Regions from separate parts of the Pseudarthrobacter sp. H2 genome, predicted to be linked through region 1. Evidence: riboswitches for the same ligand, from Rfam matches in the RefSeq annotation. Region 1 holds a riboswitch; each other region holds the start of a gene.
What was found. A riboswitch is a leader RNA that binds a small molecule or an ion and turns the genes downstream of it on or off. The one in region 1 is predicted to bind thiamine pyrophosphate.
Positions count from the first base shown of each region.

Region 2: it holds a riboswitch for thiamine pyrophosphate, as region 1 does, so the genes downstream of both, thiC (phosphomethylpyrimidine synthase ThiC) here and thiM (hydroxyethylthiazole kinase) in region 1, are expected to answer to the same signal.
Region 3: it holds a riboswitch for thiamine pyrophosphate, as region 1 does, so the genes downstream of both, thiO (glycine oxidase ThiO) here and thiM (hydroxyethylthiazole kinase) in region 1, are expected to answer to the same signal.

Region 1 covers NZ_CP189595.1:132,400-135,669, forward strand. The annotation lists gene ACQCSZ_RS25050 (hypothetical protein) at 96-257, shown strand; partial or broken gene ACQCSZ_RS25055 (ISAzo13 family transposase) at 414-1,619, opposite strand; TPP riboswitch at 1,857-1,953, shown strand; gene thiM (hydroxyethylthiazole kinase) at 1,945-2,748, shown strand; gene thiE (thiamine phosphate synthase) at 2,745-3,270, shown strand, end outside.
Region 2 covers NZ_CP189594.1:1,273,555-1,276,824, reverse strand. The annotation lists gene ACQCSZ_RS05905 (VOC family protein) at 1-97, opposite strand, end outside; gene ACQCSZ_RS05900 (amidohydrolase family protein) at 174-1,262, opposite strand; TPP riboswitch at 1,339-1,446, shown strand; gene thiC (phosphomethylpyrimidine synthase ThiC) at 1,465-3,270, shown strand.
Region 3 covers NZ_CP189594.1:743,957-747,226, forward strand. The annotation lists gene ACQCSZ_RS03555 (RNB domain-containing ribonuclease) at 1-30, opposite strand, end outside; gene ACQCSZ_RS03560 (ferritin-like fold-containing protein) at 72-743, shown strand; gene thiE (thiamine phosphate synthase) at 793-1,491, opposite strand; TPP riboswitch at 1,518-1,650, shown strand; gene thiO (glycine oxidase ThiO) at 1,644-2,999, shown strand; gene thiS (sulfur carrier protein ThiS) at 2,996-3,232, shown strand; gene ACQCSZ_RS03580 (thiazole synthase) at 3,238-3,270, shown strand, end outside.

The sequences.
Region 1 (3,270 bases):
GGTACAGCAGTGGACGGTGACTGCCGGGACTGGACGCTCACCGCCACGCGGTATCGGTGTTCTGGGAATCCTGCAGCTGGGTCTGGCAAGGCGGAGTGTCCGCCGCTCCTTGGCGGCGACAGCCGAAGATCCTCTTCGGCGAGATCAACGCCGGCGACATCGTTGTGCTGGACGTGGACAGCGAAGGCGACGACGCCAGGTTCACCTTCGCAGGCAACGCCAAGCCGCGCATCCCGGACGCACTGCCCGCCGCTTGAGCTAAACGGAAAACCGGCCGCTGGCCACCGCCGAGTCGGGCTGAAATCTGGTGTCTCACCTCATTGTCCTGCAGGCCGCACCGGATCGGCACGGGCAAATTCAGGCCCCTACGATCACCATCCAAGGCTTAGGGCTTGCAATGAATTAACTCATTCGGGTTCGGGCGTGTCGCGGGTTGGCGGGTTGAGCGTGTAGTTCCATTCGCCGTGGAAGGCCTCGCGGGTGAGGATGCCGTGTGTTTCGAGGGCTTTCATCTGTTCATCGGGGATCTTGACGCCGGTGGGGTAGGTGGTGGTGTCCAGTTCGGCGTGGACCTTGGATCCGTTGCCGGTGGTGGTCGCCGCGATGGTCTCAACGATGACTTCATGGCTGGTCAGGGGCCTGCCGCGCCAGTTCATGGCGATGTGGGAGAAGAGCCGGTGCTCGATCTTATTCCACTTCGAGGTGCCCGGCGGCAGGTGGGCGACGGTAATGGCCAGCCCGGTGCGGGCGGCCAGGGCTGCGAGTTCGGTCTTGAACAGCCTGGTCCGGTAGCCATTGGAGCCACCGCCGTCCGCGCAGATCAGCAGCCCCGTGGCTGCGGGGTAGGCAACGGCCCCCACGGTTTTCCACCAGGAGGCGATGGTGGCGACAGCAAAGGCTGCGGTGTCGTGGTCGGTGCCCACGGACACCCACCCGGTATCGGCTCCGACGTCATAGACCCCGTACGGGTTGGCCTTGCCCAGGGCGGGATCAATGAAGTCGTGGACCTTGACCGGGACCGGCTGCCCCGCCGGTGACCATTCCCGGCCGTTCTTTTTTGTATCGACGCTGATCACCGGGTTCCCGGCAGCCATGTGCCCGGCGGCCTTGTCGTTGAGGTGGCCGAACTGGGCGTCGCGGTCCGGGTGCTGGCCGCCCTCGGCGGTCCTGGCATTGGCCTGCAGGCTGTAACCGAGTTCGTGCAGCAGCCGGCGCACCACGAACTCACTGACCCGGTGGCCCTGCTCCGTCAGCGTCCGGGCCAGGGTCCGGGCCGACTTGGAGGTCCACCGCAACGCCGACATCGGATCGCCCCGGGTGACCGGATCAATGAGGGCCTCCAGTGCCGCCACCAGCTCGGCGTCGTGCTCCTCGGCCCGCTTACGGCCACCGCCGGGGCGCCGGGACCGCACCACGGTGGCGGCATCCAGGCCCCGGGCCTCGCTGCGTCCCCGGCGCACCGTGTCCGCGGCAACACCCGCGGCCAGGGCCACCACCGCCACGCCGCCCGATCCCAGCTCGTCCGCCTCGGTTCCGAGCCACAACCGGCGCTGCAACTCGCTCAGATGCGGCCGCAGCACCGCGAACCGCCGTGCCAACGACTCCTCCAAATCCGCCATAGCACAACAGTAGCCGTCAAACACACAAAAACGAACTTATTTCATTGCGAGCCCTTAGCGTGGTATTTTTTTCCGTTTTCTGAAGCGCCCCGGTGTTGGCGCCGCGAAGCGCGGACGCGCCAATTGCGGCTCGTGACAGCGTTACCAACACCGTCACTGCCATCGCTGCACCCTGCCGGCCCCAAGCCATGGCTCTCCGGCTGATGCGCGCCTGTGCCTACGTGGGAGTAAGCTTTCTAGAGTGACACGGGGTGCCCTGGGCAACAGGGCTGAGATAAGACCCGTTGAACCTGATCTAGTTCGTACTAGCGAAGGGATGTTGCGGATGACTGTTCGCCTGACACCTGACCATGTCTGCACGATGCTCGCCCGGTTGCGGGAGACGGGGCCATTGGTGCAGTGTCTGACCAACACGGTTGTGACAAACTTCACCGCGAATGTGCTTCTAGCCCTCGGGGCGGCGCCAGCCATGGCTGATGTCCCCACCGAGGCCGGCCAGTTTGCCCGGATAGCTTCCGGAGTGCTGATCAACGTGGGTACTCCCCACGCGGAGCAACGGGTCGCCATGGTCGAAGCCGCCTCGGCCGCTCAGGAGGCAGGCAGTCCGTGGGTTCTTGACCCGGTCGCGGTCGGTGTCCTGCCGGTGCGTACTGCCCTTGCCAGTGAACTGCTCTCTTACGCCCCGACCGCTATCCGGGGCAACGCTTCAGAGGTTATCGCACTGGCCGGGTTGGGGGCAGGTGGCCGTGGTGTTGATGCCGTCGATACTCCCGACAGTGCGCTGGCAGCGGCCGGCCGCCTAGCCAGTGTTCACGGTTCCGTCGTGGCCGTTTCCGGGGCCGTTGATCTGATTACTGATGGCATCGACGTGATCCGGATCAGTAACGGCCACCCCTATCTGACCCTGGTCACCGGGGGTGGCTGTGCACTGGGTGCGGTCACCGCAGCTTTTTTGGCTGTGGATGGCGACCGTCTGGCAGCGACGGCTGCAGCCACCGCGGTGTATACCGTCGCTGCCGAAATCGCCGCTGCCGGCGCCCGCGGCCCGGGCAGTTTCGCGGTCGCGTTCCTGGATGCGCTGGGGTCTGTGGATGCCGAAACAATCCGGTCCAGAGTGGCTATCTCATGACAGGCGCCGGCAGGACTGGCTTCACCGCGGGGATTTACCTGATCACTGATGATCAGTTGTGCGGGGAACGCGGAGTGGTGGAGACGGTCAGCGCCGCCGTTGCCGGAGGCGTGCGAATGGTACAGATCCGGGAAAAAACGGCCAGCGCCGCCCGGTTCTACGATCTGGTGATGCGTACCGCCGACGCCGTGGGTGACCGGGCCACGGTGTTGGTGGATGACCGGGTGGACGTTTTTCTCGCCGCCCGGGCGGGCGGTGCGGCTGTCCACGGCGTCCATATCGGTCAAAGCGATCTTCCGGCACCCCAGGTCCGGGCAATTGTTGGCCAGGACGCGTTGATCGGGCTGAGCGCCAACACGGCCGCACATCTCGCGCAGCTGCACGCCCTGCCCTCAGGGACCGTGGACTATCTGGGCGTGGGCGTGATCCGTCCGACGTCGACCAAACCGGACCATCCGGCACCCCTGGGCATCCAGGGGTTCGCCGCTATCGCTGCCGCTACGCTGCTGCCCTGCGTCGCGA
Region 2 (3,270 bases), on a different replicon from region 1:
AGTCCGTCATGAGCTTCATGTCGCCGGCCTTGAGCATCACGGTGCCCATGGTGAGTGCGGCGGGAAGCAGGTCCTGGGTGGTGGCTTCAGCAGTCATTTTGAACGCTCCGGGGTTCAGTGGCCACCGACTGTCGATGACCTTGTCATACTGTTAAATTACTTGAAGCTTCAATTTATTCCTGGTGGAGGAGTTCTCCCCTCAACACGATGTGCCTGAGTTCGCCGAGGGTTTCGAGCCGGGCCCGGGGGTCCTCGGCGCAGACCAGGACGTCGGCGCTGGCGCCTTCGGCGATGGCGTCGGCCCCGAGCCAGGCGCGTGCTGCCCAGGCGCCGGCGTCGAGGGCAGCCCGTGCCGGGAGGCCCGCGGCGTGCAGGGCCTGGATTTCATCGGCAATCCGTCCGTGCCTGATCACGCTGCCGGCGTCCGTCCCGGCGTAGATGGACACGCCGGCCTCGAAGGCCTCCAGGATCCGTTCGCTCCGGCGCTCCCAGAGGGCACGCATGTGCGCGGCGTAGCGGGGGAACTTCGCGGCGGCCTGCGCGGCGATGTCCGGGAAGGTGGCGATGTTGATCAGCGTGGGGACGATCGGCACACCCTGCTCCACGAAACGCGGCAGGTGCCGCGGCAGCAGGCCGGTGCCGTGCTCGATGCAGTCGATCCCGGCGTCGAGCATGTCATCGAGGGTGTCTTCGGCGAAGCAGTGCGCCGTCACGCGGGCGCCTTCATCGTGGGCGGCCCGGACGGCGTCCTTGAGCACGGCGGCGGGGAAGGACGGTGCCAGGTCCCCGGCGCCGCGGTCGATCCAGTCGCCCACGAGCTTGACCCAGCCGTCGCCGGCGAGCGCCTGCTTGCGCACGGCCTCGACGAGGTTCTCCGGCTCCACCTCGACGGCGAAGCCGCGGAGGTAGCGCCCGGTCCTGGCGATGTGGCGGCCGGAGCGGATGATGCGCGGCAGGTCCGTGCGCTGCTGCAGCCAGCGGGTGTCATGCACGGCCCCGGCGTCGCGCACGAGCAGTGTGCCGGCGTCGCGGTCCGTGGCGGCCTGCTCCTCCACGACGTGCTCCGGGACGTCCCCGCCGGGGCCGAGCCCGATGTGGCAGTGCGCGTCGACCAGCCCGGGAATCACCCAGCCGTCCAGTACGAGGTCCGGCGCCGCGGCGGGACGGTGGAAGGTCAGCACGCCGTCGACGGACCACAGGCCGCGGTGCTCCCGCTCGGCGCTGGTGAGGACCGGGCCGCTGAATTCAATGATCCTGCTCATGCCTTAAAGCCTAATCGGCCCGGCGGCCGGCGCGCCGTCATACCCGGAGTGGCTCCGCTGCCTGTGGTAGCTTCGTCTACGACCACACGGGTGCCCCTGCAGGGGCTGAGATCGGGCTGACGCGGCCTGCGACCGTTGAACCTGTCCGGGTAATGCCGGCGAAGGAAGTGAGTATTCCGTGAATACGCAAGAAACACAGCTGATGCCTGTCCAGAACGGGCCGGCCCAAGAAGAAGCCCGCAGTGCGTCCGGCAGGGAAGAAACCCAGTCTTTGAAGTCACACTCGCTGGCGTACATCTCTGACGATGCAACGGGGATCCGCGTTCCGGTGACCGAGATTGCCTTGGAGCCGTCCCCGAACGGACAGCAGAACGAGCCGTTCCAGATCTACCGGACGGCAGGCCCCGGCAGCGATCCCGTACTGGGGCTTGAGCCGTTCCGGGAGGCCTGGATTGAGGCCCGGGGAGATACCGAACCGTACAGCGGCCGGGAACGGAACCTGCTCGACGACGGCAGGTCGGCCGTGCGCCGCGGCGCGGCATCCGCCGAGTGGCGCGGGGCGCGGCCGGTGCCCCGCCGCGCCGTCGACGGCAGGACGGTGACCCAGATGCGCTACGCCCGGGACGGCGTCATCACCCCGGAGATGCGGTTCGTGGCCTTACGCGAGAACTGCGACGTGGAGCTGGTCCGCAGCGAAGTCGCGGCCGGCCGGGCCATCATCCCCAACAACATCAACCATCCCGAATCCGAGCCGATGATCATCGGCAAGGCCTTCCTCGTGAAGATCAACGCCAACATCGGCAACTCGGCGGTCACCAGCTCCATCGCGGAAGAAGTCGACAAGCTGCAGTGGGCCACACAGTGGGGCGCGGACACCGTCATGGACCTGTCCACGGGTGATGACATCCACACCACCCGCGAGTGGCTCATCCGCAATGCGCCCGTCCCGATCGGCACCGTGCCGATCTACCAGGCGCTGGAAAAAGTCAACGGCGACGCGAACGCCCTCACCTGGGAAATCTACCGGGACACCGTGATCGAGCAGTGCGAGCAGGGCGTGGACTACATGACCGTCCACGCCGGCGTGCTCCTCCGCTACGTGCCGCTGACGGCCAAGCGGGTCACCGGAATCGTCTCCCGCGGCGGTGCCATCATGGCCGGCTGGTGCCTGGCACACCACCAGGAAAACTTCCTCTACACCCACTTCGACGAGCTGTGCGAAATCTTCGCCAAGTACGACGTCGCGTTCTCCCTCGGGGACGGGCTGCGGCCCGGTGCGACGGCCGATGCCAACGACGCCGCGCAGTTCGCCGAGCTGGACACCCTTGCCGAGCTCACGCAGCGGGCCTGGGAGTTCGACGTCCAGGTCATGGTGGAAGGGCCCGGCCATGTCCCGTTCCACCTCGTCCGTGAAAACGTGGAGCGCCAGCAGGAGCTCTGCAAGGGCGCCCCGTTCTACACCCTCGGGCCCCTCGTGACCGATATCGCCCCCGGCTATGACCACATCACCTCGGCGATCGGCGCCACCGAGATCGCCCGCTACGGCACGGCGATGCTCTGCTACGTCACGCCCAAGGAGCACCTCGGGCTGCCGAACAAGGACGACGTCAAGACGGGCGTGATCACCTACAAGATCGCCGCCCACGCCGCCGACCTGGCGAAGGGACATCCGGGCGCCCATGAGCGTGACGATGCCCTGTCCAAGGCCCGCTTCGAGTTCCGCTGGCGCGACCAGTTCGCGCTGTCCCTTGACCCGGTGACGGCCGAGGCCTTCCATGATGAGACGCTCCCGGCGGAGCCGGCCAAGACGGCGCACTTCTGCTCGATGTGCGGCCCGAAGTTCTGTTCGATGCGGATCAGCCAGGACATCCGTGACGAATACGGCTCGGCAGAGGCCCAGGAAGCGCTCGCCGAGATGGCGGCAGGGATGCTGGAAAAGAGCCAGGAGTTCCTGGCCGCGGGCGGCAAGGTCTATCTGCCGGAGCTGCAGCTTCCGGCGCAGCGCTAG
Region 3 (3,270 bases), on a different replicon from region 1:
GACGCTGGGGGTCAGACGATGGTGGGACACGAAAATCAGATTAGCCCGATTTGCGCCATTAGTCTTGGATCATGAGCACATCCCCGGCCGATCCTGCCCGCTACAACAGCTTCCTCAGGGATCTGCTCGGCGTGATGGCCTATGGGGAGCTTTCGGCCTTCGAACGGCTCTCATCCGACGCCCGCTATTCGCCCACCCTGCACGACCGCGCGGTGCTGGCCGGCATCGCCGTCATCGAATTCCAGCACTATGAACTGCTCCGCGCCAGGCTCGAGGAAATGGGTCTCGACGCCGAGGCGGCGATGCTGCCGTTCCAGCCCGCCGTGGACCATTTCCACGAGCGCACGCGCCCGGCGGACTGGTACGAATCGCTGATGAAGGCCTACGTGATCGACACGGTGTCCGCCGATTTCTACCGCGCCGTCGCCCGCCATGCCGACGCCGGAACGCGGGAGCTGGTGGAGCGGATCCACTCGGACGACGAGTCCACGGCGGTCCTGCGGGAACTCCTCAGGACCGCCCTGGCGGCCGACCCGCGGCTGGCCTCACGGCTGTCGCTGTGGGCCAGGCGCCTGCTGGGCGAGGCCCTCACGCAGGCCCAGCGGGTGAGCTTTGAGCACGCGTTCCCCGCCGGCCTGACGGGAGCGGACGAGGGCCGGTCCGGGGAACCGGCCGGCGAAATGACGGCCGGACTCGTGGCCAGCCACTCGCGCCGGATGACGCAACTGGGACTGACCGGCTGAGCCGGCTGCTGTCGTGTTAGTCCCGTTGCCCCGTTGACCCCGCTGCCGCTCAGGCGTCCGCGGCGTCGGCGGCGTCGAGGGCGCTGAGCAGGGCGCGTGCGGCGTCGGCGGGATCATCGGCGTCGGTGATGGCCCGCACCACGACGATCCTCCGCGCGCCGGCCTCGAGCACCTGCTCGACATTTCCGAGGTCGATCCCGCCGATCGCAAACCACGGCACCATGTCCTTGCCGGCCGCCCCGGCGCGGGTGGTCCGGAGGGCCTGCGCGGCGTGCCGCACCAGGTCGAGCCCGACGGCGGAGCGCCCCGGCTTGGTCGGGGTGGCCCAGACGGGTCCCACGCAGAAATAGTCCAGTCCGCTGCGGCCCGGCGAGGCCGCGATGGCGGCGTCGACCTGTTCCGGGCTGTGCGTGGACAGCCCGATCACGGTGTCCTTGCCGAGGAAGGTCCGCGCCGCCGCCAGCGGGAGGTCCTTCTGGCCGATGTGGAACACCGGTGCCGCCGACAGCGAGGCGATGTCCGCCCGGTCATTGACTGCCCACAGCCGCCCGTGGCGGCGGGCGGCGGCGTGCAGGATCTCGAGGAGTTCGAGTTCCTCGGCCGCTTCCAGGGTCTTGTCGCGCAGCTGAATGATATCGACTCCGCCAGCGAAGGCGGCGTCGAGGAAGTCCTCGAAGTCGCCGCGGTCCTTGCGGGCGTCGGTGCACAGGTACAGGCGGGCGGTGGTGTGGAGGGCATCCTTGCTCATGACACCAGCCTAGTTCCCCTAAACTGGGCCCATACCGCGGGAGCCCGCTGCGGCCGGTACGCCACTGGCGTTCGGCACAGGCGGGCTGAGAGGGCGTTGAGCCGACCGCTTGACCTGATCCGGCTAGTACCGGCGTAGGGAAGGAATCCTGCATGGGCACACCATCACTTCGTGATAAGGCACTGCGTGATACGACCGTGCGTGAAGACGCTGCGGCTGATGACGCAACGTCCGGCGTTTGTTACGACGCCGCGGTAATCGGCGGCGGGGTGATCGGCCACGGCATCGCCTGGGAGGCAATCCGGTCGGGACGCTCCGTCGCCCTGATCGACGACGCCCCCGGCAGCGGCGCCAGCTGGGCCGCCGCCGGCATGCTCGCCCCGGTCAGCGAACTGCACTACCAGGAGGAAGCACTCCTGGAGCTCATGATCGAATCCTCCCGCCTGTGGCCGGCCTTCGCCGCGGGGCTGGACAGGGGACTGGACACTGAACTCGATGCCGGAACCGGTTACCTCACGACGCCGACCCTCGCCGTCGGGGCCGACGCCGCGGACCGCCGGGCGCTCGCGGACCTCCGGGCCGTCCAGCTGGCCGCCGGCCTCGCGGTGGAGCCCCTGACCGTGCGGGAGGCGCGCGGCCGGGAGCCGCTGCTGAGCCCGGGGATTTCCTGCGCCTTCGACATTCCGGCGGACCACCAGGTGGACCCGCGCCGGCTGCTCGCCCGGATGGCGGCCCTGCTGGGAACCCAGAGCCGGAGCCGTGCCGTTGCGCGCCGCGCCGCCGCCCTGCTGTGGGAGGACGGACGGGTGGCCGGGGTCAGCCTCGCCGGCGGCGGCACCGTCCGCGCGAAGGAGACCATCGTGGCGAACGGGCTCGGTGCCGCCGGTCTCGGCGGCCTGCCGGCGGGGCTCACGCTGCCGCTGCGGCCGGTCTACGGGGACATCCTCCGGCTGCGCGTGCCGGGCCACCTGCAGCCGCTGCTCACGTCAACCCTGCGCGGGCTGGTCCGCGGCGTTCCGGTGTACATCGTCCCGCGGCAGGATGGCACCGTGGTGATCGGGGCGACCCAGCGCGAAGACGCTCCCTCGGACCCTTCGGCGGTCTCCGCCGGCGGCGTCTACCAGCTGCTCCGGGATGCCCAGCAGCTGCTGCCCGCGGTGGCCGAGCTGGAACTGCTCGAGGCCACGGCCCGGGCCCGCCCGGGCACGCCCGACAACGCGCCGCTGCTGGGCCGCGTGGCGCTCCCCGCCGCCGGAAACGGGGCCGGGGAGCAGATCCCGGGCCTGATCATCGCCACCGGATTCTTCCGGCACGGCGTCCTGCTCACCCCCGCCGCCGCGGCCATCTGCCGGCAGCTGCTGGACGGCATGGCCGACCCGCGCTGGGCCGGTTTCCGGCCGGACCGTTTCTCCCACCTCCCCGGACCGGACCACCACAGCCAGGAAACCGACCACCCCCAGGAAACCGACCACCCCCAGGAAACCGAACGCAGCAAGGAAGCAGTATGAACATCACATTGAACGGGGCGGAGCACGCCGTCGCCGACGGCGCCTCCGTCAGCACGCTGGTCAGCCAGCTCACCGGCCGGATGCTTGCGCCGGACGGCCGGTCCGCCGACGGCCGGAAGCTCGGCGTCGCCGTGGCCCGCAACGCCGAGGTGGTGCCCCGCAGCCAGTGGCACGGCACCGCGCTCGCCGAGGGCGACGACGTCGAACTGGTCACGGCAGTACAGGGAGGATGAACGGCATGAAAAACACCGCACCCGCAGCAGCGGCCATT